Regions from separate parts of the Leisingera sp. ABM4_101 genome, predicted to be linked through region 2. Evidence: riboswitches for the same ligand, from Rfam matches in the RefSeq annotation. Region 2 holds a riboswitch; each other region holds the start of a gene.

What was found. Region 2 has a riboswitch for cobalamin ahead of ACXAEK_RS19210 (TonB-dependent receptor plug domain-containing protein). Riboswitches for the same ligand answer to the same signal wherever they lie in the genome.
Positions count from the first base shown of each region.
Region 1: linked by a shared signal. The riboswitch ahead of ACXAEK_RS20010 (DUF1636 family protein) and the one ahead of ACXAEK_RS19210 (TonB-dependent receptor plug domain-containing protein) in region 2 are both predicted to bind cobalamin.
Region 3: linked by a shared signal. The riboswitch ahead of ACXAEK_RS07940 (aromatic ring-hydroxylating oxygenase subunit alpha) and the one ahead of ACXAEK_RS19210 (TonB-dependent receptor plug domain-containing protein) in region 2 are both predicted to bind cobalamin.
Region 4: linked by a shared signal. The riboswitch ahead of ACXAEK_RS10625 (ABC transporter substrate-binding protein) and the one ahead of ACXAEK_RS19210 (TonB-dependent receptor plug domain-containing protein) in region 2 are both predicted to bind cobalamin.

Region 1 covers NZ_JBSWTV010000002.1:3,852,606-3,860,105, reverse strand. Annotated here, with positions in the region: gene cobN (cobaltochelatase subunit CobN) at 1-2,347, opposite strand, end outside; gene cobW (cobalamin biosynthesis protein CobW) at 2,500-3,534, opposite strand; gene ACXAEK_RS20010 (DUF1636 family protein) at 3,537-3,947, opposite strand; cobalamin riboswitch at 4,045-4,250, opposite strand; gene cobO (cob(I)yrinic acid a,c-diamide adenosyltransferase) at 4,302-4,937, shown strand; gene glpD (glycerol-3-phosphate dehydrogenase) at 5,162-6,739, opposite strand; gene ACXAEK_RS19995 (DeoR/GlpR family DNA-binding transcription regulator) at 6,732-7,500, opposite strand, start outside.
Region 2 covers NZ_JBSWTV010000002.1:3,691,560-3,699,059, forward strand. Annotated here, with positions in the region: gene ACXAEK_RS19200 (ABC transporter permease) at 1-1,362, shown strand, start outside; gene ACXAEK_RS19205 (GlxA family transcriptional regulator) at 1,367-2,404, shown strand; cobalamin riboswitch at 3,554-3,762, shown strand; gene ACXAEK_RS19210 (TonB-dependent receptor plug domain-containing protein) at 3,923-5,806, shown strand; gene ACXAEK_RS19215 (ABC transporter substrate-binding protein) at 5,810-6,646, shown strand; gene ACXAEK_RS19220 (FecCD family ABC transporter permease) at 6,643-7,500, shown strand, end outside.
Region 3 covers NZ_JBSWTV010000002.1:1,414,890-1,422,389, forward strand. Annotated here, with positions in the region: gene ACXAEK_RS07925 (DUF1523 family protein) at 1-122, shown strand, start outside; gene ACXAEK_RS07930 (TetR/AcrR family transcriptional regulator) at 192-683, opposite strand; gene ACXAEK_RS07935 (dihydrofolate reductase family protein) at 747-1,283, opposite strand; cobalamin riboswitch at 1,555-1,753, shown strand; gene ACXAEK_RS07940 (aromatic ring-hydroxylating oxygenase subunit alpha) at 1,862-3,097, shown strand; gene ACXAEK_RS07945 (FAD-binding oxidoreductase) at 3,102-4,187, shown strand; partial or broken gene ACXAEK_RS07950 (ABC transporter substrate-binding protein) at 4,240-5,892, opposite strand; gene ACXAEK_RS07955 (BCCT family transporter) at 5,998-7,500, opposite strand, start outside.
Region 4 covers NZ_JBSWTV010000002.1:1,958,804-1,966,303, forward strand. Annotated here, with positions in the region: gene ACXAEK_RS10610 (acetate--CoA ligase family protein) at 1-580, shown strand, start outside; gene ACXAEK_RS10615 (enoyl-CoA hydratase/isomerase family protein) at 584-1,405, shown strand; gene ACXAEK_RS10620 (N-acetyltransferase family protein) at 1,456-1,977, opposite strand; cobalamin riboswitch at 2,105-2,297, shown strand; gene ACXAEK_RS10625 (ABC transporter substrate-binding protein) at 2,438-3,448, shown strand; gene ACXAEK_RS10630 (FecCD family ABC transporter permease) at 3,445-4,494, shown strand; gene ACXAEK_RS10635 (ABC transporter ATP-binding protein) at 4,491-5,252, shown strand; gene ACXAEK_RS10640 (AMP-binding protein) at 5,283-6,779, opposite strand; gene sauS (acylating sulfoacetaldehyde dehydrogenase) at 6,776-7,500, opposite strand, start outside.

The DNA.
Region 1 (7,500 bases), 160 kb from region 2:
GCGCCAGCCCCGCGAGGTGCAGCGCCATGGCAAATTCCTCGCCCGCGGTGCGCATGGTGGCGGAGCCCCAGAGGTCGATCACCAGCCCCTTGGGCCAGTCGCCGTGGTCCTGGAGGTGGCGGCGCAGCAGCTCTTCCGCCAGTTTGACACCTTGCGCATGCGCCGCCCGCGACGGCACCGCCCGCGGGTCGGTTGTGAAGAGGTTGCGCCCGGTCGGGATCACATCGGCGCGGCCGCGGAACGGCGAGCCGGAAGGGCCGGGCGTCACGATCTTCCCGTCCAGCGCGGCGATTAGCCCGGCGCGTTCCTCTGCCCCGCATTGGCCGGTGCCGAAGATGTGCAGGCCCTCGCCGTACTGGCTTTCCTTGATGTCGCAGACAAAGGCGTCGATGCGGGTGATCGCCTCTGCGGGCGACGTGTCAGGGGTAAGGCCCAGGTCGGCCTCGACGCCGGTCCCCTGTGCCTCGGCGCGGATGTCGCCGATCAGGCGGTCGCGGCGGGCCGGGTCGAGGCCGTCGGCGGTGGAGTATTCGTCCAGCAGGCTTTCGAGCCGGGACATGCCCTCGGGCAGGTTGGTTTGCGCCAGCGGCGGCGGCAGGTGGCCGATGGTGACAGCGCCGATGCGGCGTTTGGCCTGTGCGGCCTCGCCGGGGTCGTTGACGATAAACGGATAGGCAACCGGGAGGGGGCCGGTCAGAACCTCGGGCCAGCAGGCGCCGGACAGAGCCACCGCCTTGCCCGGCAGCCATTCCAGCGTGCCGTGGGCGCCGATGTGGACCAACGCGTCGGTCTGGGCGCGCAGCCACTGGTAAAACGCCACATAGGCGTGGCGCGGGGTGCGGTCGAGGTCGTGGTAGTCGTCGACGCGGGTTTTGACCTCGCCGCGTTCGGGCTGCAGGGCAATCAGGGCGTTGCCTGCCCGCAGGGCCTTGAAGTGAAAGGCACCGTCACGGCAATCAATATCTTCCTCCGGGTCTCCCCAGGCCTCAGCCAAAGTGTTCTGCAGGTCTTGCGGCAGGGCGGCGAGAGCAGTTTTGTACTCCGTGAGCGGGACGCTTAGCGTTTCGTCCATCAGCCGCAGGCCGGTGTTTTCCTGCGGCTCAACGGTATAGCCTTGGTCCCAGAGCGTGCGCAGGATTTCGTCGCAGGACGCCAGCGCATCCAGTCCCACGGCATGGGCCAGGTTGTGGTCGCGGCCTGGGTAGGTGGAGAGGATCAGGGCAAGGCGCTTGTCTGCATTTGGAAGCTTGGCGAGGCGCAGCCAGCCTTCGAGGCGGTCCACAGCCGCCTTGATGCGGTCCGCGTCGGCGCGATGGGCAAAGCGGGAATACTGCAGGTCCGGGTCTTTCTTGCCTGGCGATTTGAAACTGACGACGCCGGCAAAGATGCGTCCGTCGACCTCCGGCAGCACCACATGCATGGCGAGGTCGGCGGGCGACAGCCCGCGGTCGGCCTCGGCCCAGTCCTTCTTGCGGGCGGTGGAGAGGGCGACCTGGAACACCGGGCAGCCGGTGGCGGAGAGCGGCGAGGCGCTGCCGTCTGTTCCTTGCGCTGAAAAGGCGGTGGCGTTGATGATGGCGGCGGGGGCCAGCTGCGGGAGTTTCTTGCGCAGCCAGTCCGCGGCAGAAGGCGCCTTGAGGCTGGCGGCAAAGGCGCCATAAGCGGCATAGCCGCGGGCGCGCAGTTCCGCGATCAGCGCATCCACCGGGGCGGTGTCGGCGGCGGTGAGGTAGGAGCGGTAGAAGCTCACCAGCACCAGCGGTTTGTCCTGCGGCGGCAGGTCGGCGAGCACGCCCTTGGCCGGGTCGTAGAAGCCGTGTTCCGGTGTCGTCTTGAGGCCGAGGACGGGGCCGGCGTAAAGCCCTGCAGCCAGCGACAGCTGGGCAAGTGCTGCCTGGGCCGCAACCGCACCGCCGGCGTCGCACAGGGATTGCAGGCGGCGCAGAGTGGAGACGGGCAGGGTGGACAGCTCATCAAGCCGCGCATCTTCGCGCCCGTCAGCGGGCAGGATCGCCAGCGCAATACCCTTGCGGCGGGCGAGGTCCTGCAGGGTGGCAAGCCCGTAGGACCAGTAACTTTCGCCGCCGATCAGGCGGACGAGGACGCCCTTGGCGCCCTCCAGTGTCTGTTCTGCATACACGTCGACCGACAGCGGGTGCTTGAGCGCCACCATGTTGGCGAGGCGCAAGCTGGGCAACTTGCCGCCCGCGCGGTGCCAGCCCGCCGCAAAGGCGCCGAGGTCGCTGTCGGAAAACGACAGCACCACAAGGTCCGCAGGCGTCTGCCCAAGGTCCTGCGGGGTATCGGTCTCGTCAAGGCCGTGGCTTTCGCGGAAGACGACGTGCATCAGATTTTGCCTTTCCCAGCCAGCAAAATGGAGTCCCGGGGCGCAAGCCCCGGATCGCGCCCGACCCGCCCCCATGGGCGGGCGCGATTGCGCCCACCCCGGGACGGGCGCGATCCTTTCCGCTCATGAAAATTGCGGGTCAAGAGCATGCTTCAGGCCCCCAGCTCGGCGCGGATGGCCTGTTCGTCGATGTCGTCATGCTCGGCGATGACCACCAGGGCGGTCTTGCGCGGCTGCGCGCCCCAGGGCTGGTCGTATTGGGCACGCAGGCGCTCGCCCACGGCCTGCACAAGCATCCGCATCGGTTTCCCCTCCACCGCGACATAGCCTTTGACGCGCAGGATATTGCGCTCGCGGGCGAGTTTCACGATGGCATTTTGCAGCGCTTCTGGATCGGAGACTTCGCCCATTTCGACAACGATGCTTTCAAAATCGTCATGCTCGTGGTCGTGATGGCCGTCGTGGTGGCTGGGGCGGGCGTCCAGATCGTCCTCGGCAGCCGCCTCGAGCCCTAGGATGATGCGCGGGTCGATGACGCCTTCGCTCATCGGCAGGATCGGCAGCTTGCGCGGCGCCTCGGCCTCGATCACGGCGCGGGCCTTCTCGACGCCTTCGTCGCCGGCCAGGTCGGCCTTGGACAGGAGCACGATGTCGGCGCAGGAGACCTGGTCTTCGAAGACTTCGCTGAGCGGAGTTTCGTGGTCCAGGCTCTCATCTGCTTCGCGCTGGGCGGCAACCGCGTCCAGATCGGGGGCGAACTGGCCTTTGGCAACGGCCTCTGCATCGGCCAGCGCAATCACGCCGTCAACGGTGATGCGCGAGCGGATCGCGGGCCAGTCAAACGCTTTCAGCAGCGGTTTGGGCAGGGCCAGGCCGGAGGTTTCGATCACGATGTGATCCGGCTTTTCCGGCAGGTCCATCAGCTGCTCGATGGTGGGGATGAAGTCATCGGCCACGGTGCAGCAGATGCAGCCGTTGGCCAGTTCCATGATGTTCTCGGCCGGGCAGTTCTCATCGGCGCAGGACTTCAGGATGTCGCCGTCGACACCGGCGGTGCCGAATTCGTTCACCACAACCGCCAGGCGCTTGCCCTGCGGGTTCTGCATCAGGTGGCGGATCAGGGTGGTCTTGCCTGCACCGAGGAAGCCGGTGATAACGGTGACGGGGATCTTGTTGAGATCGCTCATGATTACTCCTCGGAAGGGAAGGCGGCCGGCGGGATGCGGGCAACGGATTGTTTGCGGAATGCGGTGGGGCGCTCGCGCCAAGGCACAAGGCCGTCGGTTGTGGCGGCATAGGCGGCTGTGCCTGCCAGGATCTCAGGGATATGCTCTTCCGGGTCCATGTCGCCGTAGACATAGCTCCAGCGTTCCTCGCCGCCGGTCAGCAGCACGGTGCAGCTTCGCGAACAGGCCGACAGGCATTTGACGCCGCGCAGCGTTACGCCCTCGGGCATGCCGGCCTCTTTCAGCGCATCATGCAGCAGGGTGCCGGGGCGGGTTGCCTCGGGATCGGCGCCTTCGTTGCGGCACGTGAGGCACACGGTCAGCGTGACCGGTCCCGGTTTGCTGGCGGGGGTGCCCGCCTGATCGTCAGCCATCAGCGCGTCTCCTGTCGCGGCAGGGCTTGCGGGATGGCCGAAAAGGAACTGTCTCGTGCCAGCCCCTCACCCGGTCGCAGAACACCCCGTCTGCCCGTTGATCTCTCTCCTGCTGGCAGGTCTCCCGGCTTGCGGATGCCAAGGCGTTCGCCTTGCCGGCCATCCTGCCTTCCCGGGATATCTCCCAGTGGCATGGCGGCCTCATCCGGTCACGGTCGCGGGGGCGGCTGTGCTTCAGCCTGAGCAGGCCTTCACATTCCCTCTTCGCCTGTTTTCACAGGAACCAGCGGAACCCCCTTGCGCTATGGCGGGCTTCTTTGTCAAGACATGGGGTCAAACAGCTGGAGAGCCCCTATGAGCGAAAAGTCTGAAACCGGCATTTCAGAAGAAGAAGCCGCCCGTCACGCCTCGAAGATGGCTAAGAAGAAGGCGGCGCGTGACCGGATGATGAAGACCAAGGAGGGCGAGAAGGGACTGATCATCGTCCACACCGGGCCGGGCAAGGGCAAATCCTCGTCGGGGTTCGGGATGATCATGCGCTGCATCGCCCATGGGATGCCGTCTGCGGTGGTGCAGTTCATCAAGGGCGCCTGGCAGACCGGCGAGCGCACTCTGATCGAGGAGAACTTCAGCGATCTGTGCCAGTTCTACGCGATGGGCGAGGGGTTCACCTGGGAGACCCAGGACAAGGCGCGCGACATCGCTGCCGCCCAGAAGGGCTGGGAGAAGGCCAAGGAGATGATCCTGGACGAGCGCAACACCATGGTGCTCTTGGATGAGATCAACATCGCGCTGCGCTATGAATACCTGGACCTGGAGGAGGTGCTGGAGTTCCTGGTGGAGCAGAAACCGCCGATGACCCATGTGGTGCTGACGGGGCGCAACGCCAAGGAGGAGCTGATCGAGATCGCCGATCTGGTGACCGAGATGGGCCAGATCAAGCACCCGTTCCGCGCCGGGGTGAAGGCGCAGAAGGGTGTGGAGTTTTAATCTCTTACAGGCGGCAAAAGGCGGCGAAAGGCGGCAAATCCGATCGGGCCTGAGGTTTTGCGCTTTGCTTTGCAAATCGCCGGGGGGCGGGGGCGCTGCCTGCGGCAGCGCCCCCGCCCGGCCCAACGCTTTTCAGGGAACCTCTGGTTCCTTGAAAAGGGGCGGGAGTGCCCCCCCCCGTGTCTTGATGCCCCGCCTGCCTCCGCGCTTAAGCCCCTCCGCGCTTAAGCCGCCAGCCTCGCGGCTTTCTCGCTGATATAGGCATCCACCGCGGCGCGCTGCGCCTTATCCAGGCGCAGGCCCAGCTTGGTGCGGCGCCACAAATAGTCGTCGCCTGCGCGCACCCATTCGCGGGCAATTGCCCAGTCAAGCTCGCGGGCAGTGATGGTGGCGCCAAAGTCCCGGCCCAGATCACCGGCGGACTTGGCATCGCCCAGCACCTCCCAGGCCTCCAGCCCGTAAGCGCGGATCAGCCGGGCCGCCCAATAGGGCGTCAGGAAAGGGTATTCCTTGGCGAGCCGGGTTTTCAGCTTTTCCACATCCTCCACCGGGAAATCACCGCCTGGCAGGGCCGCGCCTGCGGTCCAGTCCGCGGGCAGCTGCGGGAAGACTTCACCGATCTTCGCCAGCGCCGCCTCGGCCAGCTTGCGGTAGGTGGTGATCTTACCGCCAAAGACATTCAAGAGCGGCGCCTGCGCCTGATCCAGTGTCAGCACATACTCGCGGGTCGCCGCAGTGGCGGAGCTGGCGCCGTCGTCATAGAGCGGGCGGACACCGGAATAAGTCCAGGCAATATCCTCGCGGCGCAGCGGCTGCTCGAAATATTGCGACGCGAAATCAATCAGGTAGTCCTGTTCGGTCTCGGTGCATTCAGGCGCCGTGTCCGGATCCGGATGGTCGGCGTCGGTGGTGCCGATCAGGGTGAAATCCTGCTCATAGGGAATGGCGAAGATGATCCGCCCGTCGGTGCCTTGGAAAAAGTAGCAGCGGCCATGATCGAACAGTTTCGGCACCACGATATGGCTGCCGCGCACCAGGCGGACGTTCTCGCGGCTGTTCTGGCCCAGCTTCTGGTGCAGCACGTCGGCCACCCAGGGGCCGCCCGCGTTGACCAGCATTTTTGCGCGGCGCTGGTGGGTTTCGCCGCTGGCCTGATCCTGCAGCGTGATCACCCAGTGGTCCGCATGGCGCTCCGCTGACAGCACTTTGGTCCGGGTCAGGATTTCGGCACCGCGGGCCTGCGCGTCACGGGCGTTCAGCACCACCAGCCGGGCGTCCTCGATCCAGCAGTCGGAATACTCAAAGGCGGTCTTGAACTTGCTTTTCAACGGCAGGCCCGCCGGGTCGGCTGCCAGGTCCAGCTTGGCGGTGCCGGGCAGGATGCCGCGTTTACTCAGGCTGTCGTACAGAAACAACCCCAGCCGGATCAGCCAGGCCGGGCGGCGGCCCTTCATCCAGGGCATGAAGGTCGTCAGCAGCTTGGACGTCGGCGTCTCGCTGTCGAACCGCATGTCCTTGTGGAAGGGCAGCACAAACCGCATCGGCCAGGAAATATGCGGCATCGCCTTCAGCAGCACCTCGCGTTCGATCAGCGCTTCGCGGACCAGGCGGAACTCGAAATACTCCAGATAGCGCAAGCCACCGTGGAACAGTTTGGTCGAGGCCGAGGAGGTGGCGGAGGCGAGGTCGTTCATCTCGGCCAAGGTCACCGAGAGGCCGCGGCCAGCCGCGTCGCGGGCGATGCCGCAGCCGTTGATGCCGCCGCCGATGATGAAGAGGTCCGTGACAGGTGTATCAGTCATTTTCGCTGCTTTCGTTTTGTCCTGCGGTGAGGATCCTTGTACCCGCCGCCTGTGCGGCCTGGGCGAATTCTGCCGGTACGGGGCGGTCGGTGATGACAACATCCAGATCTGCTGCATCGCAGATCCGCACCGGGGCGGAGCGGTCGAACTTGCTGCCGTCGCAGACCAGCACCTTCTGCCGTGCGTTTTTCAGGATTGCACGGGCGACAGATACCTCGCGGGCATCGTGATCCATCACCGCGCCGTCGGCATCCAAAGCCGAGGCGCCGATAACCGCAAAATCCACCTTGTAGCGGGAGAAGAACTCCACCGCGTCCTCGCCAACGATGGCGCCATCGCTTTGCCGCACGGTGCCGCCGGCCAGGATCAACTCCTTTGCCTGTCCACCCATCATCATATTGATAATGTTGATGTTGTTGGAAATCACCGTCAGGCCGCTGTGGCCGGAAAGGGCCCGGGCAACCTGTTCGGTGGAGGTGCCGATGTTGAGCGAAAGCGAGCAATTGTCGGGGATCAGCTCAGCGGCCATGGCTGCCATCGCCAGCTTGTTGCCCGCGTTCAGCTTGCGGCGGTCCTCATAGCCTTGGCTGGCAGCGGTGCTGACCCGGACGGCACCGCCGTGCACACGGGACAGGGCGCCGCGTGCCGACAGGTCGCGCAGGTCGGCGCGCACCGTTTGCAGAGAGACGCCAAAGCGCCGGGAAAGATCCTCGACCTCGACCCGGTCCTGCTGGTTCAGCAGGGAGACGATTTCGTTCTGA
Region 2 (7,500 bases):
TTCATCGGCGTCGGTCCCAAGGCAGGCGCCATCGTCACCATCATCTTCTCGGTGCCGCCGATGATCCGCATGTCCCTCCTCGGCCTGCGCAAGGTCCCGCATGAGGTGATCGAAAGCGGCCACATGTGCGGCTCCACCCGTTGGCAGCTGCTGCGCTACGTGCGCATTCCCACCGCCCGGACTGAGATTCTGGTGGGCGTGAACCAGGTAATCATGCAGTGCCTCGCCATGGTGGTTCTGGCCAGCTTCATCGGTATGCCGGGCCTCGGCCAGAAGCTGTTGCAGCTGTTGCAGGCGCTGAAGATCGGCCGCTCGGTTGAAATCGGCATCACCATCGTGCTGCTGGCGGTCATGCTGGACCGCTGCACCAAGGCCTGGGCCACCAAACAGCCCGAGCATTTCGAAAAAGGCACCTCATTCGCCGTGCGCAACAAGTTCCTGTTGCTTGGCGCCGGCCTGTCGCTGGCCTGCCTGGTGCTGGCGCAGTTCGTCCCGCTGCTGGACCAGATCGGCCGCCGCGACGCCTTCACCATTTCCAAGCCGATTGACGCGGTTGCGGACTGGTTCATCGTGCTGATCGACCCGATCACACAATGGCTGCGCTGGTTCCTGATCACCTGGGTCCTGATTCCGATCCGCGACGCCTTCCTGTGGATGCCCTATGCCGCGGTGCTGGCACTGCTGGCGGCGGTCGGCTGGGCCATCGGCGGCTTGCGCTCTGCCCTTGTCTGCCTCGCCTTCTTTGGCCTCATCGCCATGTCCGGCTGGTGGGACCGCGCAATGATCACGGTCTATACTGTCGTGGTTGCCGTCTCTATTGCCGCCGTCATCGGCTTCCCGCTGGGCATCTGGGGATCGTTTCACGAGAAACGCGCCGCGCTGGCCCTGCTGATCTGCGACACGCTGCAGACCTTCCCCAGCTTCATCTACCTGATCCCGGTGGTGATGCTGTTCGGCGTGAACGACGTGGCAGTGATCGGCGCCGTGGTCCTCTTCGCTGCCGTGCCGCTGGTGCGCTACACCATCGAGGGCCTGCGCCAGGTGCCGGAAACCCTGATCGAGGCCGCCGATATGTCCGGCGCCACCCGGGCACAGACCCTGTGGAAGGTCCGCCTGCCGATGGCCCTGCCCACCATCATGGTCGGGGTGAACCAGTCGGTCATGTTCTCGCTATTCATGGTGATCATCGCCGCCTTCATCGGCACCCAGGACCTGGGGCAGGAAATGCAGCGCGCACTGTCCTCTACCGATGTGGGCAAAGGGCTGGTCCTTGGCCTCGCCGTCGCCTTCATGGGGCTGATGGTCGACCACCTGGTCACCACCTGGGCAAAGACCAAGAAAGAAGCGCTGGGGCTGGAGTAAGACCATGACCATCCATTCAAACGACTTCGGCCCCGCCCCCCACACCCGCATAGGCTTTCTGCTGTTTCCAGGCTTTCCCATGGCCTGCCTGACCTCGGCAATGGAGCCCTTGCGTGCCGCCAATGAAATCGCCGGGCACCAGGTGTTCTCCTGGTCCCTGGTGAGCGAAACCGGCGCGGACGCAAAGGCTTCTGCCGGGGTCTTTTTTCCAGCGGAAACCAGCCTGGCAGAGGCCGAAGGGTTCGACTGCCTGTTCCTTCTGTCAGGTCCGGAAGCCGAATTTGAAGACCCGGTCTCCAGTCCCGGCAGGCTGCGCTACCTTGCCCGCCACGGCGTAACCCTAGGCGCGGTGTCCGGCGGGGTCTTCCCGCTCGCCCGCAGTGGCGTGCTGGCCGGGCGGCGGACGGCGGTAAACTGGTGCTACCGCAGCGCCTTCGAGGCAGCTTTTCCGGACTGCACAGCCGTCGACCGGCTGATCGTGCGTGACGGCAATATACAGTCTGTTTCAGGCGCTACGGCGATGTTCGACCTTTCGCTTGAGCTGATCGGCAACGCCCTCGGCGCGGATGCGATGAACGAGGTGGCTTGCTTGTTCCAGCATCCGGTCATCCGCAGCGGCAGCTCCAGCCAAAAGGTTCCGGTGCTGCAAAGCGACCGTACAGTCGATCAAATGCCTCCTACGGTGAAAGAAGCCATACGCATTTTCTCGGAAAACCTCGAAACACCGCATGGCATCCGCGACGTGGCCCGTATGGTCGGCATTTCGCCGCGCCAGCTGGAACGCAGTTTTCAGGCTGCGACCAGATTGAGCCCCGGCGAATACTACCGGAAGAAAAGGTTGCAAGCCGCCCGGCAGATGGTGCTGTTTTCCTGGGACAGCATTTCGAGCATTGCACATGCCGTTGGATATGCCAGCTCCTCCACCCTCACGCTGCACTACCGCAGGCTATACGGCCTTACTCCCATTCAGGATCGCAAATCAGCTTTCCGGCAGGCCACAACGCAATTTGGAGAAGCCAGGCTGCAGGGGCAGGTTACATAACCGGCTTGCACTTGAAATTGTGCCCCCACAGACGCCGCTATGCCTAACTAAAACACTGACAGGCTGGGTATTTTCGAGAAAACAATCACATCATCGGCGAGGGAATGAGGACCGAGAAGAGCCTGGATCCTGGAACCTGAGCACTGACCGAACTGACGTTTTTCCCCGCTGCGTTGTATATTGGGAAGGCAAGCTTGCTGCCGGCCTCTTGCACATGGACACGCTCGGCCGCACACCTGGCAGAACGGACAAGAAGACCCAGCCGCTCACTGCCGCCCGTCTTAAGGCTCCGCTGCGGGCGGGGAACAATTCTAGGCTAGCCACTGCCTCTCATCGTCCTGCAAGGTGTTTTCTCTAAGCAGGCCAGCAGCTTCAGCCAGACGCATGCCAGTATCGGCCACGACGGCCACAAGCCAACGCATTTCTTCGTTGATCTGACGGCATTCCCGCTGAAGGGCAAGGATGACGCCCTCGGAGATAGAGCTAGCCCCGATGATCCTCCCCCAATGAAGTGGTCCGCCGTTATGTTTAGGAAAACGGAGGATCAGAATGGGAACGAAGCGACACAAGCCGGAAGAATCTAATGCTGTGGTAGCACGGGCCATGTCCGCTTCGGACTGTGAGCGGTCCAATGCACCTGCAGCGACCATGCCAAGCGGTGACCGTAGCTATGGGCTCGATCTGCCCGTTTGTGCGCCCTGCAGCGGAGGGTGGGATCGAGCCCATTCTACCGAATGCTGCGCCTGATCTCAGCGGCAGCTATGCGAGGAAAGTTGCGTTTCCAAGGTCGGCACTAGTCGACGCAATGGATCAGCCTGACCGGACCATTTCAGACATTCCTCAGCATCGAAGCAGCCACAACTCGGCAGGGCCAAAGCAGTAGTTCTGCGGTAGATGCACTGATTGAGGTTCACCGCCGGTGGTGAAGCTTGCATGCGTTCATCCACTTCAATCAAATACTGCGAGATACGTATGCAGCATTGCTTCCGAGTAAGAACTTTGAGCCTAATCGCGTCAGTCTTCCCTCTCCCGAAGTAGTATTCAGTTATAACAGTTTAACGAAATCAGTTTCTTGCGATGACGCCTTTTGGCGCCCTCTCTAAGCCGCCTCACTAGACTTTGGCGCTTGACAGAATAAGTTCAGTTTGCCTAAGTCCCGGCCATTCTGGTCCGGCTGGGAGACCACCCGGTTAAAAGGGAACACGGTGAGGTGTAGCCAACAGGCGCCGAATCCGTGACTGCCCCCGCAACTGTGAGCGGAGAGCAATGCTGCGGTATGCCACTGCCCCAAGGGGCGGGAAGGCGCAGCAAAGCCTCGACCCGCAAGTCAGGAGACCTGCCAGGATGATCACCCTATCGCGGTGCGGGGCGCGCCGAAGATAACGGACCTTCCGTAGTGGTGGCAGTTTTCACCGTCTGCGGGGGCATTGCCTTCCAAAGACCAAAATTATGAACATGCTGCCCGGTATGGGCAGCCGCTTGGCCTGTGCTTGCTGCGTGGGCCGGGAGGAATGGAATATGCGCAAGGCAAGCCTGTCCCTAGCTGCGGCCCTGGCCGCCACCCCTGTAATCGCAACCGCCCAGGATTTTGAGGTCACCGATCTGGGAGAGATCATCGTCTCCGGCGGTTTTACGCCGGTCGAGGCCCAAAAATACGGCCGCTCAGTCTCAGTCCTGACCAGCGAAGAAATCGAAGATCACGGTATCACCACCGTCCAGGACGCGCTGCGTTCGGTCCCCGGCCTGATGGTGAACGGCTCCGGCGACAGTTTTACCCAGGTCCGCATCCGCGGTGCCGAAGCCAATCACACGCTGATCCTGATCGACGGCGTCGAAGCCTCGGGCGGTGACAGCGAGTACATTCTGTCCGGCCTGGACACTGCCAATATCGAGCGGATCGAAGTCCTGCGCGGCCCGCAGTCGGTGTTCTACGGCTCCAACGCCTCGGCCGGTGTGATCAACATCATCACCAAGTCCGGCGGCATCGGCACGGAATACGGCGGCAGCGCGGAAGCGGGGTCCGACGGCTACCGGGCCTCGGCCCGGGTTTCGTCGCGGACCGAGCGCGGCGGTATCGCCTTCAGCTTCGCCCATGACAATGACGACGGCTATGACACCTCGGGCGATGGCGGTGAAGAAGACGGCATCCGCCGCAATACACTGCAATTGAAAGGCGACTACCTGGTCACCGACTGGCTGAAACTTGGCTTCAACTTCCGCACGTCGGATGAACGCTATGACAGCGATCGCACCTCCTTTACCGCAACGGATGCGGCCAGCTATGTCGTGGATGATCCGACGCAATTCAGTGACCGGGATGAGCAACTGGCGCAAGTCTATGCTGAACTGGACACATTGGGCGGCCGCCTGAAACACCGCCTGTCAATCGAACGCACTGACTTTGACCGGTCCTTCAATGGCGGCACCCCGACCGAGACCAAGACTGAAGCAGCAAAGTACCTGCTGAGTTTCGGCCTGGACGGGCAGCAGGCTGATCAAGCAGACCATCTTCTGAACGCAATGCTGGAGTGGGAAGAGGATTCCAGCAGCTCCAACCCGGCCTTTACACGCGAAACCAAGTCGATTGCCCTGGAATACCGCGGCAGCTTTGCCAACGGCCTGGACCTGCAGCTCGGGGTGCGTCACGACAGCAACAGCGTATTCGAAGACGCAACCAGCTGGACCGTCAGTGCCTCCTACACGTTTGCTGGCAGCGGTGTGCGCCTGCACAGCTCGGCCGGTACCGGCATCGTGAACCCTTCTTACTTTGAACTGTTTGCCAACAGCACCTTCGGCTCCACTACCTACCTCGGCAATCCGAACCTGCAGCCGGAAGAAAACCGCAGCTTCGATTTCGGGGTTGAAGTGCCATTCCTGCAAGGGCGCGGTCTGGTTGATGTGACTTATTTCGACGAGACACTGACAGGCGAGATCGAGAGCTACATGGTGAACGCAACCACGTTCTCCTACCGCAACCAAGCCGGAGACAGTGATCGCAAAGGTGTTGAACTGGCAGCACGCCTGGAAGCCACCGACAACCTCGACCTGCGTCTGTCCTACACCTATCTGGACGCCACCAACCCCAATGGCTCCGTCGAGATCCGCCGCCCGGAGCACGAGCTTCTACTGAGTGCCACACTGGATACTTTCAACGGCCGCGGCTCTGTCACCACGGACATCCGGCATGTGGCAGGCAATTCGGACAGCCAGTTCTTTGGCTCCTTTGCCACAGCTGAGCTGCCGGATTACACCACCGTTGATGTGGCTGCTCAGTATGAGCTGACGGATAACGTCGTACTGACCGGGCGCGTCACTAACCTGTTCGACGAGGATTACGCGGACGTCTGGGGCTACGCCAAGCGCGGCCGCGCCGCCTATATCGGCGTACGGGCCGCGTTCTGACCCATGCGCAGCTTGCCCGGCATAGCCCTGGCCCTTTTGTGGGCCGCCACCGGCGCCTTTGCCGGGCCGTCGCGCGTGGTGTCGATGAACCTGTGCACCGACCAGCTGGCGATGCTGCTTGCAGCGCCGGGGCAGCTGGCCTCGGTTTCTTACATCGCGCGGGACGCCCGCGCCTCGGCCATGGCTGATGAGGCCATGGCTTATCCCATCAATCACGGCAAGGCAGAGGAGATTTACCTGCTGAAGCCGGATCTGGTGATTGCCGGCACGTTTTCGACCCGGGCGACAACCGATATGCTGCAGCGGCTTGGTGTGCCCGTGGTGGTGTTTCAGCCCGCCAACTCGCTGGAAGACGTGCGGCAGCGGATCCTGAAGATGGGCGGTGTTCTGGGCCGGGAACAGGCCGCCCGCGCTCTTCTGGCAGAATTTGACAGGCAACTGGCCTTGCTGCTGCCAGCCGAAGGCACGCGCCCGCGGGCAGCACTCTATGCGGCCAACAATTACACCGCCGGGCCGAAATCGCTGGCCGGGCAAATCCTTGAGGCTGCGGGCCTTAGGAATGTCGCCGCCGAGTTGGGTTACGCCCGCTCCGGCAAGATGCCGCTGGAAGTGCTGGCGATGGCTGAGCCGGACCTGCTGGTGGGAACCTCGCCTTACCCGCGCGCTTCGCGCAGCGAGGACAATCTGGCACATCCCGTCGTGCAGCAGCTGGCGGCCCAAAGCGGTGCCGGGCAGATGCGCGATGCGGATTGGGTCTGCGGCACGCCCCATGTGCTGCGCGCGGTGCAAATCCTGGCTGAGGAGCGCCGCCTGTTCGCCGAAAAGGAGAGCCGGGAATGACCCGTCTGATGTTGGGACTGTCCATTGCCGTCATTGTGCTGTTTCTGATCTCGCTGACAGTGGGGCCCGCGGATGTCGGCATGGGCGAAAGCCTGGCGGCGCTGTTTAACGACAGCTATGGCCCGCTGACGCTGGTGATGCAGGAAATCCGCCTGCCGAGGGCGGTGCTGGCGATTATCATCGGCGGCGGCCTGGGGCTGGCGGGGGCTGCGATGCAGGGCTACCTGCGCAACCCGCTGGCGGAACCGGGACTGATCGGGGTGTCCTCTTCGGCGGCGCTGGGAGCGGTGCTGGCGATCAACACCGGGCTTGCGGCCTCGTTGACGCTGGGCCTGCCACTGGCGGCGCTGGCAGGCGCTTTGGCGGGGGTATTCCTGGTAATGGCGCTCGCCGGGCCGCAGGGCGGCTCGCTGTCGCTGATCCTGGCAGGGATCGCAATCTCTGCCATGGCGGGCGCGCTCACATCGCTGGTCCTGAACCTGTCGCCAAACCCCTTTGCCGCCAATGAGATTGTGTTCTGGATGATGGGTTCACTTGCCGACCGCTCGATGCTGCATGTCTGGCTGGTGCTGCCCTTTGCGCTATCGGGGGGCGCGATCCTGCTGACACTGGCGCGGGGTCTGGATGCGCTGACCCTGGGCGAGGATGCGGCGCAGACCATGGGGATGAACCTGAACAGGCTGCGGCTGCTGCTGGTGGCCGGGACTGCCGCCATTGTCGGCGGTGCAACCGCGGTGGCGGGCGCCATCGGATTCATCGGCCTGGTTGTGCCGCACATCCTGCGCCCGCTGGTTGGCGGCCAGCCGTCGCGGCTGTTGTGGGCCTCGGCACTTGGCGGCGCCATCATGCTGCAA
Region 3 (7,500 bases), 2.3 Mb from region 2:
GGCAGGCGCGGATCGACCCGATGATCGAAAGCGCCGAAGACAGCCTGTATGCGGCCGGCGATGCGATTGCCGAGCGCAAGGGGCGGTTCCGGCGCTGGCTGGGTACCTGGAAATCAAAGTGAGAGGGGGTCGCTGGATGGGCGGTTCCGGAAGACACAAGCGGATGCGCGGGCCTGAATGGCCCGCGTTTTTTATTCGATCCGGTCGAGCACCCAGTCCAGTGCCGGGGTGAAGTCGTCATCCGAAAGCGCCCCGCGTGGTGCCGCAGCGGCGGCAAAGGCAAAGCCGTGTGTGTAATCCACCAGCAGGCAGAGTAGGGTGCGGGCCTCTGCGCCGGTCACGCCTGCGGCTGCAATTTCCGCCTCGATGTGCTGCGTCAGCCTTGTCAGGGAGGCGCCGATCAGGGATGGGTTTTCCAGGATGCATTTCGCCAGCTCCGGGTGCCGGGTGACCTGGGCGCAATAGCGGGTCATCAGGCCGCGCAGCCGCAGCTTGGGGGTTGCCTCCTCTGATGGTGCGTCAGCACCTTCGAACGCAATGGCGACGAGAGATGCAATCATCTCGTCCCTGGTGCCGGCGTGGTGGGCAACGGCCATCGGAGTGACGCCAAGCGCCTCTGCCAGTGCCTTGAAGGTGAGGGCCTTGCTGCCGCCCTCATCGAGCAGCTGCTGGGCCTTTTTCAATACATCATCCTTGCTGAGAGCCCGGCTGCCCCGGGGAGGGCGCCCCATGCGCGGGGGCATGGATCAGGCCACCTGGAAGGTGGTCTGGACCATGCCGGTGGGCAGGGTGCGGGAGCTTGCCACCTGGAGGTCGATGTCCCGCTCCAGATTGCCAAACAGCGGGATGCCGCTGCCAATCAGGATCGGAACCGTTGTGATGGTCAGATCTGCGATCAGCCCTTGCCGCAGGAAGGACTGCACCATCCGGCCGCCGTCGATATAGGCGCGTTTCCAGCCCTCTTCCTGCAGTTCCTGCATAAGGTCTGCGGGTGTAGCGGTGCTGAGGCGCACCTTGTCCTTCAGCTCCTCGGGAATGTCCTGTTCGCTCAGGCTGCTGCTGAGGACCACAACCGGTTTGGCGTAGGGCCATGCATCAAACCCCAGCAGGGTGCGGAATGATCCTGTTCCCATGACCAGCCCATCGACGCTGTCCATGAAGGCCGCAAAACCGCCATCGTCATCTTCGGCAACAGGCTGTTTGTAAAGCCAATCCAGCGAGTGGTCCTGGCGGGCCACAAAGCCGTCGAGGCTGGTGGCGATGAAAACGTGGCCGGTGGTCATCTGGTTCTCCTGAGTTGCAATTAATTATACGGCATATAGTTAATCGTGGTTCCAGTTCCAAGTGACCGGCGCATTTTCGGGTGTCCGCGAATCGATTCGCGGCAGCAGGCAACGGGTAAACGCATGAAAGATAAGCGCTTGCCGCAAACAGGCTGGCGAGTGCCGGTTTGAGATTCTGGACATCCCTGTGCGGTTTGGAGCGGCAAACATGCATGTCTTTTTCCGGTTTCGGCGGGTCGGATTTGTTTTCGCCGACCGGCCCGTGATCGGGCATTTTCCATCTCAGCAAGGTGCCGCCTTTCGGGGCGGAGAATTGGGAAGCTGGTGAAACTCCGGCACTGCCCCCGCAACGGTGACCCCGGGTCAGGCCTGGCAAAGACCACTGAGGCGCATGCTTCGGGAAGGTGCCAGGCTCCGCCGCCACGCGGCCCCGGGACAGTCCGGAAACCAGCCTTGCCATGAAAACACGTCAACCGCGGGCGGCGGTCGGGCGGTTGCGGGCGCGTGGCCTGCAATCTCTCTTCCCATGCCTGCACCCAGCCAAGACGCCGCGGGGATGCGGCAAAGGAGAGAAGCAGATGCTTCAGGACAGCGAGATTCTGGCCAAGCTGATGGGCCGGCAGAAAAACTATTCCCTGGAACAGGCGTTCTATACCGATCCGGGGGTTCTGGATCTGGACATGCGCCAGATTTTCTACCGCGAGTGGCTGTTTGCCATTCCGGCCTGCGAGATCCCGAAGGCGGGCAATTACGTGACCCATCAGGTGGGGTCCTACAATGTCATCATCGTGCGCGGCACCGATGGCGAAGTGCGTGCCTTCCACAACGCCTGCCGCCACCGCGGTTCGGTTGTGTGCAAAGCCAAGAAAGGCAATGCGCCGAAACTGGTCTGCCCCTATCACCAGTGGACCTATGAGCTGGATGGCTCGCTGCTGTGGGCGCGCGACATGGGGCCGGATTTCGATGCCTCCAAACACGGGCTGAAGCCGGTGCATTGCCGCGATCTGGCTGGGCTGATCTATATCTGCCTGGCGGATGAGGCGCCGGATTTTGACGCTTTTGCCGCTGTGGCGCGTCCGTATCTGGAACCGCATGACCTGGGTAACGCCAAGGTCGCCTATGAAAGCTCGATCATCGAGAACGGCAACTGGAAGCTGGTCTGGGAGAACAACCGCGAGTGCTATCACTGCGGCGGCAACCACCCCTCGCTGTGCCGGACCTTCCCGGAAGACCCGTCGGTGACCGGCATCGAAGGCGGCGAGACACCGGCGCACCTGCAAAAGCATTTCGACCGGATCGAGGCGGCGGGGGTTCCGTCGGCCTTTACCATCGACGCGCGCGGCCAGCACCGGCTGGCGCGGATGCCGCTGAACGAGGGCGCCGAGAGCTATACCCTGGACGGCAAGGCGGCTGTGGCCAGGAAGCTGGGCCGGGTGCCGTTCGCGGACGCGGGCACCTTGCTGAAGTTCCACTACCCGACCACCTGGAACCACTTCCTGCCGGATCATTCCATCGTGTTCCGTGTGACCCCGATCAGCCCGACTGAGACCGAAGTCACCACCAAATGGCTGGTGCATAAGGACGCGGTCGAGGGGCAGGATTACGACCTGAAGCGCCTCACTGAGGTCTGGATTGCCACCAACGACGAAGACCGCATCGTGGTCGAGGACAATCAGCGCGGCATCAATTCGCCCGCGTATGAGCCCGGTCCGTACTCGGAAGTGCAGGAAAGCGGCGTCATCCAGTTCTCCAACTGGTATGCCGATCATCTGATGCGCGCCCTGACTGGCCGCCACCTGATCGCGGCGGAGTAAGCGCATGGGACTGCAGGCCAATTTCGAGACGCTGGACGAAACCCTGGCGTGGAAGGACGACGAGATGCTGGAATGCGTCTCTGTTGTGCCGGAAGCGCCGAACACCGCCACCTTCAGCTTCCGCGCGCCGTCTGGCGCGTGGTTCAAGTACCAGCCGGGCCAGTTCCTGACGCTGGAGCTGCCGGTGCCGGGGGAGACTGTCTGGCGGACCTACACGATCAGCTCCTCGCCGTCGCGGCCGCTGTCGATTTCGGTGACGGTCAAGGCGCAGGCCGACAGCATCGGCACCCGCTGGATGCTGGACCACCTGAAGCCGGGCATGTTCCTGCGGGCCTCTGGCCCGGCAGGCGTGTTCACCCTGCCCAAGCGGCCGAACGGCAAGTTCCTGTTCATCTCCGCTGGTTCCGGCATCACGCCCAGCCTGTCGATGACGCAGTATCTGTTCGACCGCGGCCAGTCGCCTGACGTCTGCTTCATCAACTGCGCCAAGCGCCCGAGCGAGATCATCGCGCGCCAGCAGCTGGAAAGCATGGCGTCGCGGGTGCCGGGGCTGAAGCTGAACTTCGTGGTTGAGGAAGATGACCCCTATCAGGTCTGGACCGGCTACCGCGGGCAGCTCAACCAGATCATGCTAGGCCTGATTGCCGGCGACTATCTGGAGCGTGAGGTCTACTGCTGCGGCCCGGAGCCGTTCATGCAGGCGGTACGCGACATGCTGATCGGTCTCGGGTTTGACATGGAGAACTACAACCAGGAAAGCTTTGGCGCGCCGGTCGAGACTGAGGCGGATGCGCCGGAGCTGGACGATGTGGTTCCGGAAGAAAGCGCAACTGCCGAGATCAGCTTTGCGGCGTCGGGCGTGATGGCGACCTGCACCGAGACCGACACGGTGCTGGCGGTGGCCAAGGCCTCGGGCCTCAACATCCCGTCGGGTTGCACCTTTGGCATCTGCGGCACCTGCAAGGTCAAGAAGACCGCGGGCGAGGTGCATATGGTCCACAATGGCGGCATCTCGGAGGAAGATGTGGAGGCGGGGTATATCCTGGCCTGCTGCTCCAACCCGATTGGCCGGGTTGAAGTGGACATCTAAAGAAACAGGGCGCGCGCCGGATCCGGCGCGCGCCCATTCATTTGCAGATTGATCAGGCTTCCAGTGCCAGCTTGTGCACGTGGATCTCGTTGATCGGGTGGCTTTCGGCGCCGATGATGCCCGGGCGGGCGTGGCGGTAGAGCGAGCGCCAATAGGGCTGGATCACGGTGCCGTCGTCGCGCATGAACTGCTCGATCTTCTCCATATGGCCGCGGCGCGTGTCTGCATCGGCAATGGCCGAGGCGGCCTCCAGCATGCTGTCGAACTCGGCGCTGGCGAGGCCGGTTTCATTCCAGGCAACTCCAGTCTTGTAGGCCAGTGTCAGCACCTGCACACCCAGCGGGCGGTGGCCCTAGTCGGTGGAGCTGAACGGGTATTTGTCCCAGTCGTTCCAGAAGGTGTTGCCGGGCAGCACGGTGCGTTTCACATTGAGGCCCGCATCGCGCATCTGTGCCGCCAGCGCGTCGGTGGTGTTGCGGCGCCAGTCGTCGTCGATTGAGATCAGCTCATGCTCGAAATCAAGCATGCCGGCCTCTTCCATCAGTTTGCGGGCGGCTTCGGCGTCGCGCACCGGCGCGCCGATGTCGGCGTATTCCGGGTGGATCGGGCAGACGTGATGGTTCTCGGCCAGGGTGCCGCGGCCGTCATAGCCCAGCTCCAGCAGCACAGCGTTGTCGCAGGCCAGCGCCAGGGCACGGCGGACGCGGGCATCAGCGTAAGGGGTTGCCCCGTCCACGATGGCGTCGCGGTTGGTGCGCAGCACCAGGGTATTGGCGGAGACGGATTTGCTGACGTTCCAGCCGATGGAGGTGAAGATGTCGACATATTCGCCCACGGTCTCGTAGGTCATGTCGATTTCCTCGGCCTCGGCTGCCGACAGGTGGGTGGAGGCATCGGTGCCGAAGTCGATGAACTCGATCCGGTCGAGATAGGCGCCTTCGCCCCACCATTCGTGATCGGTGTTCTTCTCCAGCGCGACCTTCACGCCGACCTCGTATTCCACCAGCTTGTAGGGGCCGGTGCCGACCGGATCGGCGCCCGGATCGCCGGACCAGCCGTCCGGCACGATGGCTGCGGGGTATTCGGTGACTGCCGGGATGATGGTGATGTCGGGGCGGGTGAGCTTTAGTTTCAGGGTCAGGTCATCGACCACTTCCAGCGCGCCCTCGGCCGGGCCGTCGCCGGCCTCGTTCTGCAGCGAGCCCATGCGGGCCGCCATTGAGTTGCCTTCCCATTTGCCGTCGCACCAGCGGGCAAAGTTATAGGCGACGTCCTTGGCGGTCAGGGTGCCGCGGCCGTCGTTCCAGTTCACACCGGGGCGGATGTGCAGCAGGTATTCGGTGGCGTCCTCGTTGACCTCCCAGCTTTCCAGCAGGCGTGGTTCAAAGGTGCCGTCGGCGTTGTATTGCACCAGGTACTCCAGGTAGCCGCGCACCAGGTTGCCAAGCTGCGGCCAGTTAAACAGCGGCGGGTCGAGCAATGCGCGCACCACCTGCTGAATGCGAATGGTGCCGCCGGCTTGCGGGTTGGCCGCGGCCTGCACCGGCTGGCTGAGGCCGATCATGCCGTAGGCTGCAGAGGCAGTCACGCCAAGCGCGGTTGCGCGGCTCAGGAATTCGCGCCGGTCCAATTTGCCTTGCGCGGCTTCCTCCGCATGCATGCGGATGGCCGGGTGGAGGGTTTCCCTGTTGTAGTATTGGGTCATTTTGCTTCCTTTGTTGCTGTGCTCAGCGCCGGAAAGGGTGCGGGCAGCAGTATGGAGGATGGAACGGCAGCCCTGCCCGCTGGCCGCCGCTCCCGGGGAGATGCCTTATTCAGCGGGCTCCTGTGTCACGGTGGTGGCGACGCCTGCCTGTTCGCGGCGGCCGTCGTTGTAGATCGCTTTCACCAGGGCAGCGCATTGCAGCACCATCACCAGCGAGAACGGCAGGGCGCCGATGACCATCGCGGTCTGGATCGCCTTGAGACCGCCGACCAGCAAGAGCGCCGTCACCACCGAGCCCAGGGCGACACCCCAGAAGATGATATGCGGGCGGGCCTTGGGGCCTTCGTCACCGGCGGCATTGATAGTGTTGACGATCAGCACGGCGCTGTCTGCGGTGGTCACCAGATAGGTCATCAAGAGGACCACGATCATCACCGACATCGCCCAGCCCAGCCAGGGCGAGAGCATGTATTGTACCATGGCAAAGATCTTGTCGCCATCGGGTGCAGTGGCGATTTGGCCGCTTGCGCCTCCGTTCAGCTCCAGGTCGATGGCAGTGCCGCCGGCCCAGGTGAACCAGACAAAGCACATCAGCGACGGCACGATCATCGCGCCCAGCACGAATTCGCGGATGGTGCGGCCCTTGGAGATGCGGGCGAGGAACAGGCCGACGAAGGGCGCAAAGGCGATCCACCAGGCCCAGTAGAACACCGACCAGCCGCCCTGCCAGCCTTCGAGCTTGGAGGCGACGCTGTCGGGGTTGCCATCACCGGTCCAGACGCGGAACATCATGTCGGGCATGGCGATCAGGTAGTCCCAGAGGCCGACAATCAGCGCCTGCATGCCAAAGAAGGTGGAGCCGAACAGCAGGAAGAAGCCCAAAAGCGCGATGCTGAGCACCATGTTGATGTTGGAGAGCCACTTGATGCCCTTGCCAACGCCCGAAAGCGCCGAGGCGGTGGAAGCGAGCATGATCACCAGGATGGCGACAATAACGCCGGAGGTGTTGGCGGTGCCTGCCTCGTTGGTCAGGCCGGTGATGCCGATCCGGGTGAGGCCGGAGACAAATTGCTCAACCCCGAAACCCAGTGTCTGGGCGACGCCCAGGATGGTGGCAACCACGGCGACGATATCCACCACATGGCCGATGGAGCCAGACAGGCGGGCGCCGAACAGCGGTGTCAGCGAGGAGCGCATGGTCAGCGGCAGCCCGCGGCGGTAGCTGAAGAACCCCAGCGCCAGCCCGGCAATCGCATAGCAGGCCCAGGCGCCCAGGCCCCAGTGCAGGAAGGACCATTTGTAGGCCATGCGGATGTTGTCCGCGGTGCCGCCGTTGGTCAGGCCCTGGATCACTTCGGGATTGTTGTTCCAGTGATAGATCGGCTCAGCCACCGCCCAGGTCAGCATGCCGACCCCGATGCCCGCGCCGAACATCATCGAGAACCAGGAGAAGTTGGAGAATTCCGGCGCGTCGCCGTCCTGGCCCAGTTTCAGACGGCCTGCGGTGGGCCACATCGCCAGCGCGATGCAGCACAGCACAAACAGCGCCACGGTCCAGATGTACCAGGCGCCGAAGGAGGCGAGGATGAAGCCGTTGATCGAGTTGAG
Region 4 (7,500 bases), 1.7 Mb from region 2:
CGTGCCGCGCCAGTGGGTTGTACTTGGTCCGGACAACCTGGTGGAAATCCCCTGCACCTGCGCGGTGAAAGCCATCGTGCCGGGGCTGTTGCACAAGACAGAGGCGGGCGCTGTGGCTTTGAACATCGCGCCGGAAGACCTGCCTGCTGCAATCAGTACCATGGCAGAACGCCTCGCTGAACAAAGGCTTGTGGCGGAAGGCTTCTTGATCGAGGAAATGATACAGGATCCAGTCGGAGAGCTGCTGGCTGGCATCCGCCATGTGCCGGACATCGGCCTCACCCTGACGCTGGCCGTTGGCGGCATCGCGGTGGAGCTGATGCAGGACACCGCCACCCTGATCCTGCCCGCACCGCGTGCGGATATCGAAACGGCTTTGCGGGGCCTGAAGCTGGCGCCGCTGATCCTCGGCTACCGGGGACGGCCTGAGGTAGACCTCGCCGCAACGCTGGACGCCATCGAGGCGCTTTGCGCCTTTGCTGCCGATCACCCTGAAATTGCAGAGCTGGAAGTGAACCCGCTGCTGCTCACCCAAACCCGCGCGGTGGTTGCCGACGCGGTCCTGACCCTGAAAGGCTGAGCCATGACCGACTACACCCATCTGATCTACGAGGTCGACGCCGACCATATCTGCTGGCTGACCCTGAACCGGCCGGAAAAGCTGAATGCGATGAACCTGAAACTCATTGCCGAACTGCAAGCCGGGCTGGAGCGCGCCGATGCCGATGACGATGTCAATGTGATCGTGATCCAGGGCGCCGGCCGCGGCTTCTGCGCCGGGCATGATCTGGATGAAGACGCGGAGGAGGACCGGACCTCGATTTATGAATACCGCGCCCATTACTTCAAGCAGTTCGAGGAATTCACAACCCCCTGGCGAGTGACCAAGCCGGTCATTGCCAGCGTCAATTCCATCGCCATCGGCAAGGGGTTTGAACTCAGCCTGTTCTGCGACATCACCATCGCCTCTGATGATACCCGCATTGGTTATAACGAGGTGCGATACGGCATCTCCGGCCACTGCATGTTCCTGCCCTGGCTGGTGAATATGAAAACTGCCAAGGACCTGCTGCTGACGGGCCGTGAACTGACCGCGGCGGAAGCCAAGGAAATGGGGCTGATCACTGATGTGGTGCCGCTGGAACAGCTGAAAGAGGCCACCCGCAAGAAGGCGCTGCTGATGGCCCGGATGCCGCGCGAGATGCAGTGGATGCACAAGATGTACCTGAACCGTGTCTATGAGATGCAGGGCCTGCGCACAGCCACGGACTATTACCTGGAGCAGGTTGCAATCATGGGCGCCCAGCCGGTCCCGGAATATGAAGCGTTTTCCAAATCGACGATCGAGAAGGGCCTGAAGGCTACGCTGAAAGAGGCCAATGCCCGCTATGAAGGGCTGGACTGAAAGCGGATCAGAGGGGCAGCCGGGCGGCGGCGGCGGGGTAGGCCGCGGTTTTAGAGCGGGAGTTGGGAGAGATCCGGCCAAGTGACTGTAACGCTGGGGATCAGGGTGCCGAAAACATCCAATTCCAGCGTGCCGGTCTCCTGGCCGTTCAGCCCTGCATAAAACGCCCGTGCCCGCTGATTGGATTGAAACACAGTCAGGGACAGGCTGCGCTGGTCCTTGGAAAGCAACTGTTGCACCGCGGCCCGGAACAGGCTGCTGCCAGCACCTGACCCCTGTGCCGCCGGAGAGACATGCAGATTGTCCAGATAGGGTTCCGGCCGGCACCAGACGGCGCAAAAACCAAGCAGCCCGGCGGGGTGTCCGGCGTGTTCCGCGATCAAAAGAATATCCCCCGGTTCCGGCCGGTAAGCCTGCCATTTGCGCAAAAGCTGGCTGCTAATCTCCCCGTGCAGCCGCGCCTGCGGGAAATCACCGGCATAGGCGGACTGCCAGCTCTCTGTATGCAAGGCAGCGATTTGCGGCAGGTCAGCTGCCGCAGCGGAACGGATATGGAGACGGGGCCGGGTCATACGGCTCACAGGATACCAATAAGATCGCATCACTCAATGGCCGGTAGACGCCACCGGGGGCGAAGATGTTTTGCCCGCAGGATTGTGGCAGGGACCGCAACTTTTTCTTGCCGCAACGGAAGCGATGCGCTACGGGCGATTTACCGGTCCCGAAAGGGCTAAGAGGGAATCCGCGGCGCCAACCGGCGCCAAACGGAACTGCCCCCGCAACTGTAGGCGGCGAGTGCTGCGCCATGATGTCACTGGACCTCAACGGCCCGGGAAGACGGCGCAGGCAATGACCCGCCAGTCAGGAGACCTGCCGGTGAAAACTGAAGCACACCGGACGGGGTTGTCCGGGGAGGTTGCCGGTAAGATGCGCCGCCGCTGGACGGTGACGCGATGGGGGGCTGACCTCCTGCCTTAGCGGTCAATACCCTTTCACCCGTTCTCCGGTCATTGACACATGGAGATCGAAATCATGTTTCTGCGTTCCGGCCTGATGGGCCTTTCTTTCGTTGCTGCTGCACAGGCTGCCGCCGCCAGCGAAAACTTTCCGCTGACCATTCAGAACTGCGGCGAGACCGTCACATTCGAGGCGCCGGTTGCCTCCTCCGTGACCGTCGGCCAGGCCGCCACCGAAGTGCTTTATGCGCTGGGCCTGGGCGAAAAGGTGCTGGGCACCTCGGTCTGGTTCAACGATGTGCTGCCCGAATATGCTGAGCTGAACGACAAGGTCGAACGCCTGGCAGACAACGACCCGAGCTTTGAAAGCGTGGTGGCCAAGCGCCCCGGTCTGGTCGCGGCACAGTATGAATGGCATGTCGGCCCCGAAGGTATCGTTGCCAAGCGCGAGCAGTTCCATGACCTCGGCATCCCGACCTATGTGATGCCCGCGGATTGCGTCGGCAAAGACAACACCACCGGCGGTGACGGCACGAGGACCCAGATGTTCACCACCGAGAGCCTTTACCAGGGCATCGAGGAACTGGCGGCGATCTTTGGCGAGGCTGAAAAGGGCGCAGAACTGGTTGCCGACTACAAGGCGCGCGAAGCCGCTGCTGTTGCCAAGGCGCAGGAGGTTGCACTGGACGGCGCCTCTGCCGTGTTCTGGTTCTCTTCGCCGGAAATGGAGAGCGATCCATTTGTGGCCGGCCAGAAGGGCGCGCCGGGCTACATGATGCAGCAGCTGGGCCTGAAGAACGTCATCGAAACGGACGAGGAATGGCCGACCGTTGGCTGGGAAACCATCGCCAAGGCGAACCCGACGGTGATCGTGATTGCCCGCATGGACCGCCGCCGCTTTGCCGCGGATGACTACGAGAAAAAGCTGGACTTCCTGCGCAATGACCCGGTCGCCAGCCAGATGGACGCGGTCAAGAACAACCGTATCGTGGTGATGGATGCCCAGGCCATGGATGCCACCATCCGCGCGATCCCGGCGCTGGAGGACCTGGCAGCTGAACTCAGCGCGATCGGCAACGGCGAATGAGCGCAGCCGCCGCACTAGCGTGGCAAAGCGTCCGGGGCGCTTGCCTGGCTTTGCCGGTGCTGGCTGCGGCGGTTCTGGCAGGCGCAATGATCGGCGAGACCGCGCTTGCGCCTGACCTTGTCCTGTCGGTTCTGGCCAACAAGCTGGCGGGTGCTGGGCTGCCGGTGGATCCGGTGGATCAGGGCATCATCTGGAGCTACCGGCTGCCGCGGGCGCTGGTGGCTGCGGCCTGCGGGGCAGCTCTGGCGGTGACGGGCGTGGTTCTGCAGGCGCTGCTGCGCAACGCGCTGGCAGACCCCTACATCCTCGGTATTTCAGCCGGTGCCTCTACGGGGGCGGTTGCGGTCACCATCGCGGGGCTGGGCGGCGGTGCACTGTCGCTGCCCTTTGGCGCCTTCAACGGCGCATTGCTGGCCTTTGGATTTGTGGCCATCCTGGCGCGGGCGGCCGGGGCAGGGGGCAGCCGCGCGGCTGCAGCGCAGATCGTGCTGGCGGGCATAGCAGGCTCGCAGCTGTTCAATGCGCTCACCGCCTTCATCATTGCCAAATCCGCCAATGCCGATCAGGCCCGCGGCATCATGTTCTGGCTGATGGGCAACCTCAGCGGCGTGCGCTGGCCGGATGTGTGGCTGGCGGTGCCGTTGGCGCTGGCGGGCTGGATGATCTGCCGGTTCCATGCCCGGGCGCTCGACGCCTTCACCTTTGGCAGCGATTCGGCCGCGTCGCTCGGCATTCCCGTCCGCAGGGTGCAGGTGGTGCTGATCTTTGCCACCGCGCTGATGACCGCGGTGATGGTGTCGATTGTCGGCTCCATCGGCTTTGTAGGCCTTGTGATCCCACATGCGGCACGGTTTCTGGCAGGCCCCAGCCACCGCAGGCTGATGCCGGCTGCGGCGCTGACGGGCGCTGTTTTTCTGATAGCTGCCGACATCGTGTCCCGCATCATCATCCCCGGCCAGGTGCTGCCCATCGGGGTTGTCACTGCCCTGATCGGGGCGCCGGCCTTTGCCATCATCCTGGTGCGCGGCCAGAGGGGGCCGCGATGAAGATCGAGGCCCGCAACCTGAGCTTTTCCGTGCGCGGCAAGCAGCTGCTGCGGGACGTGTCGCTGGCGGTGCAGCCGGGCGAGACCCTGGCGCTGGTGGGGCCGAACGGTTCTGGCAAGTCGACGCTGATGCGGCTGCTGTCCGGCCTGGCACGGCCGTCGCAGGGCGAGGTTCTGCTTGCGGAAGAGCCGCTGGCCCGGCTGAACCGGCGTGAGATCGCCCGGCGGATCGCCATTGTCGAGCAGCAGTCGGATACCGCCGAGCGGATCACTGCGCGGGCAGTAGTGGAACTGGGGCGCACGCCCTGGCTGTCGGCGCTGAAGCCCTGGAACGGCAGGGACACGGCGCTGGTGGACAAGGCGCTGCGCACCGTCGAAATGGAGAGTTTCGCGCAGCGCGAATGGGCCACCCTTTCCGGCGGCGAGCGGCAGCGGCTGCATATTGCGCGCGCGCTGGCGCAGCAGCCGGGGCTGCTGCTGCTGGATGAGCCGACGAACCATCTGGATATCCACCATCAGCTGTCGATCCTGGAATGCATCCGGAACCTGAAAGTGACCGCAGTGGTCGCCTTGCACGATCTGAACCAGGCAATGACCTGCGACCGGGTGGCGGTGCTGTCAAACGGGCGGCTTGCCGCTTTGGGGCCGCCGCAGCAGGCGCTGGCCCCGGAAACGGTGTCCGAAATCTTCGGGATCAAGGCCCGCTGGATGCATGGCGCAAACGGCGCGGACCCGTTTCTGTCGTTTCACCTTGCCTGAGACCAAAGCCAAGGCAGTCAAGGCCCTGGTTCAGCCGTTCCCTATCACTGTTAGGATCTTGTTGCGCTGGATCTTCCCGGACGGTCCCTTGGGAAGGTCTGGCAGGAAGTGGATTTCATCCGGCGACTTGAACCGTCCCAGCCGGGACTGGCAGATCTCAATCAATTCAAGCGGTGTCAGGCTGGACCCCTCGCGGACCGTGACCGCTGCCTCCACCGTTTCGCCATAACTCTTGCAGGGGCGGCCAAAGGCGGCGGCCTCGATCACATCCGGGTGGGAGTAAAGCGCCTCGTCGATCTCGCGCGGGGCAATGTTTTCACCGCCCTTGATGATCAATTCCTTCAGCCGTCCGGTGACGAAGACATAACCGTCGTTGTCGGTCCGGCCCAGGTCGCCGGTGCGCAGCCAGCCGTCCGGGGTGAAGGTGCCGGCGGTGGCCTCAGGATTGTTGAGGTATTCCAGCATCACATTGGGGCCGCGCACCGCCAGCTCGCCTTCGCTGCCATCGGTGATGGGGGTTTGATTGGCGTCGAGGATGGCGACTTCATTGCCATAGGCAATGCCGGGGGAGCCGATCTTGCGGGTGCCCGGTGGGGGCGGGTTTGACAGGATCTGGGCAGCGGTTTCCGTCAGCCCCATGGTTTCGATGATGGGCATGCCAAAGCGGCCCTCAAACGCATGCTGCACGTCAGGGGCCAAGGCTGACGACGCCGAGCGGCCAAAACGGATGCGGGCGCGGGTGCTGTCGACGGGGTCTAGGTCCGAATGCAGCAAGTGCGAGATAATGGTGGGCACCACCGAGAACCAGGTCGCCTGCGACCAACCGGCATGGGCCCAGAACCGGCTGGCGGAGAAGCGCGCGCACATCGCCAGCGAGCCGCCGGAGATCAGCGTGCCCATCACCGTCACGCAAAGCCCATTGATGTGGTAGATCGGCAGCACGCAAAGGCCGCGATCCTGTGGGGTCAGCTCATGTGCGACGGCAGTGGTCCAGCCGCCGGCCAGCAGGCTGGCGTGGCTGTGCACCACCCCCTTGGGCTGGCCGGTGGTGCCGGAAGTGTACATCAGCAAAGCGTGGTCCCCGGCAGAGAGCGGGTGCAGCTCTGCCGGCGGACCACCAGGGGCTGCCTGCCTGTCCAATGGGGAGAGGGTAGACAGATCGGCAGTCTGCTCAAACAGGTCCAATTGGCTGTCATGCACAAAGGCAAAGCGGGCGCCGCTGTGCTGCAGCGCGTAAGACACCGCACTGTTGCCTGCGACCAGGTTGATCATGGTGGCGCGGAAGCCGCCGTAGAGCACGCCGAACAGGCACTCCAGCGCCTCGCGGCCATTGGGGTGCAGGATGGCGATGCTTTCGCCTTTGGCGATGCCCTTAGCGGTCAGATAGCGGGCAATGGCTTGCGCCGTATCGCGCAGCTCCTGCCAGCTCAGATCGGGGCCGCCGTCCGGAAAGACAAAGCCGGTTCCGCCCTCTTCTGCGCGTGTGTCGAGCCAGCTGCGGATGGTTCCCTTGGGCGGTTCCATCATTGGCCCGCCTCCGCCCAATAGCTGCCAAAGATGTCCTGGAGCGCGGGTTCGCGGGCCGGGATTTCGCGCACGATTTTAGTGGTTTGCACGAAATGGCGCCAGTTGAGGTTGGTGTCGATCGAGTTGCCGCCCCAGCTGCCGCAGCCCATCGACAGGGAGAACGGCATTCCGTTGGTAAAGGCGCCGCCGGTGGCGAAGGTATGGGCCTGGTTGACGATCACCCGGCACGTGGGCATGTCGCGGCCCATTTGCACCGCGCGGCCGTCTTTGGCTGTGTGGACGCCGATGGAGTGGCCAGCGCCCTGATAGTCAAGGATACGGGATGCGATGGCTTTGGCATCGGCGAAATCCGCGGCCCGGTAGACGGCCAGAATGCGGCTCAGCTTTTCGCCCGACAGCGGGTGGTCCGGGCCGATGCCCTTGGTTTCCACCGCCAGGAACTTGGTGTCTGCGGGGACTTTGCCGGACATATCCAGCGCAGCCAGCATCTTGCCGGCGTCCTGGGCGATGACTTCGCGGTTCAATTGTCCATCGGGCCAAAGCCTGGAAATGATACCGGCGGCGTCTGCTTCACGTACCAGCGCGCCGCCTTCCCGGGCGAGGGCTGCGATGAACTGATCATAGATTGCATTTACTACCACCACGGAGTTCTCCGAGGAGCAGGAGGTGGCGTTGTCAAAGGTCTTGGAGGCGGTGATCTTAGCGGCTGCATCCGCCAGGT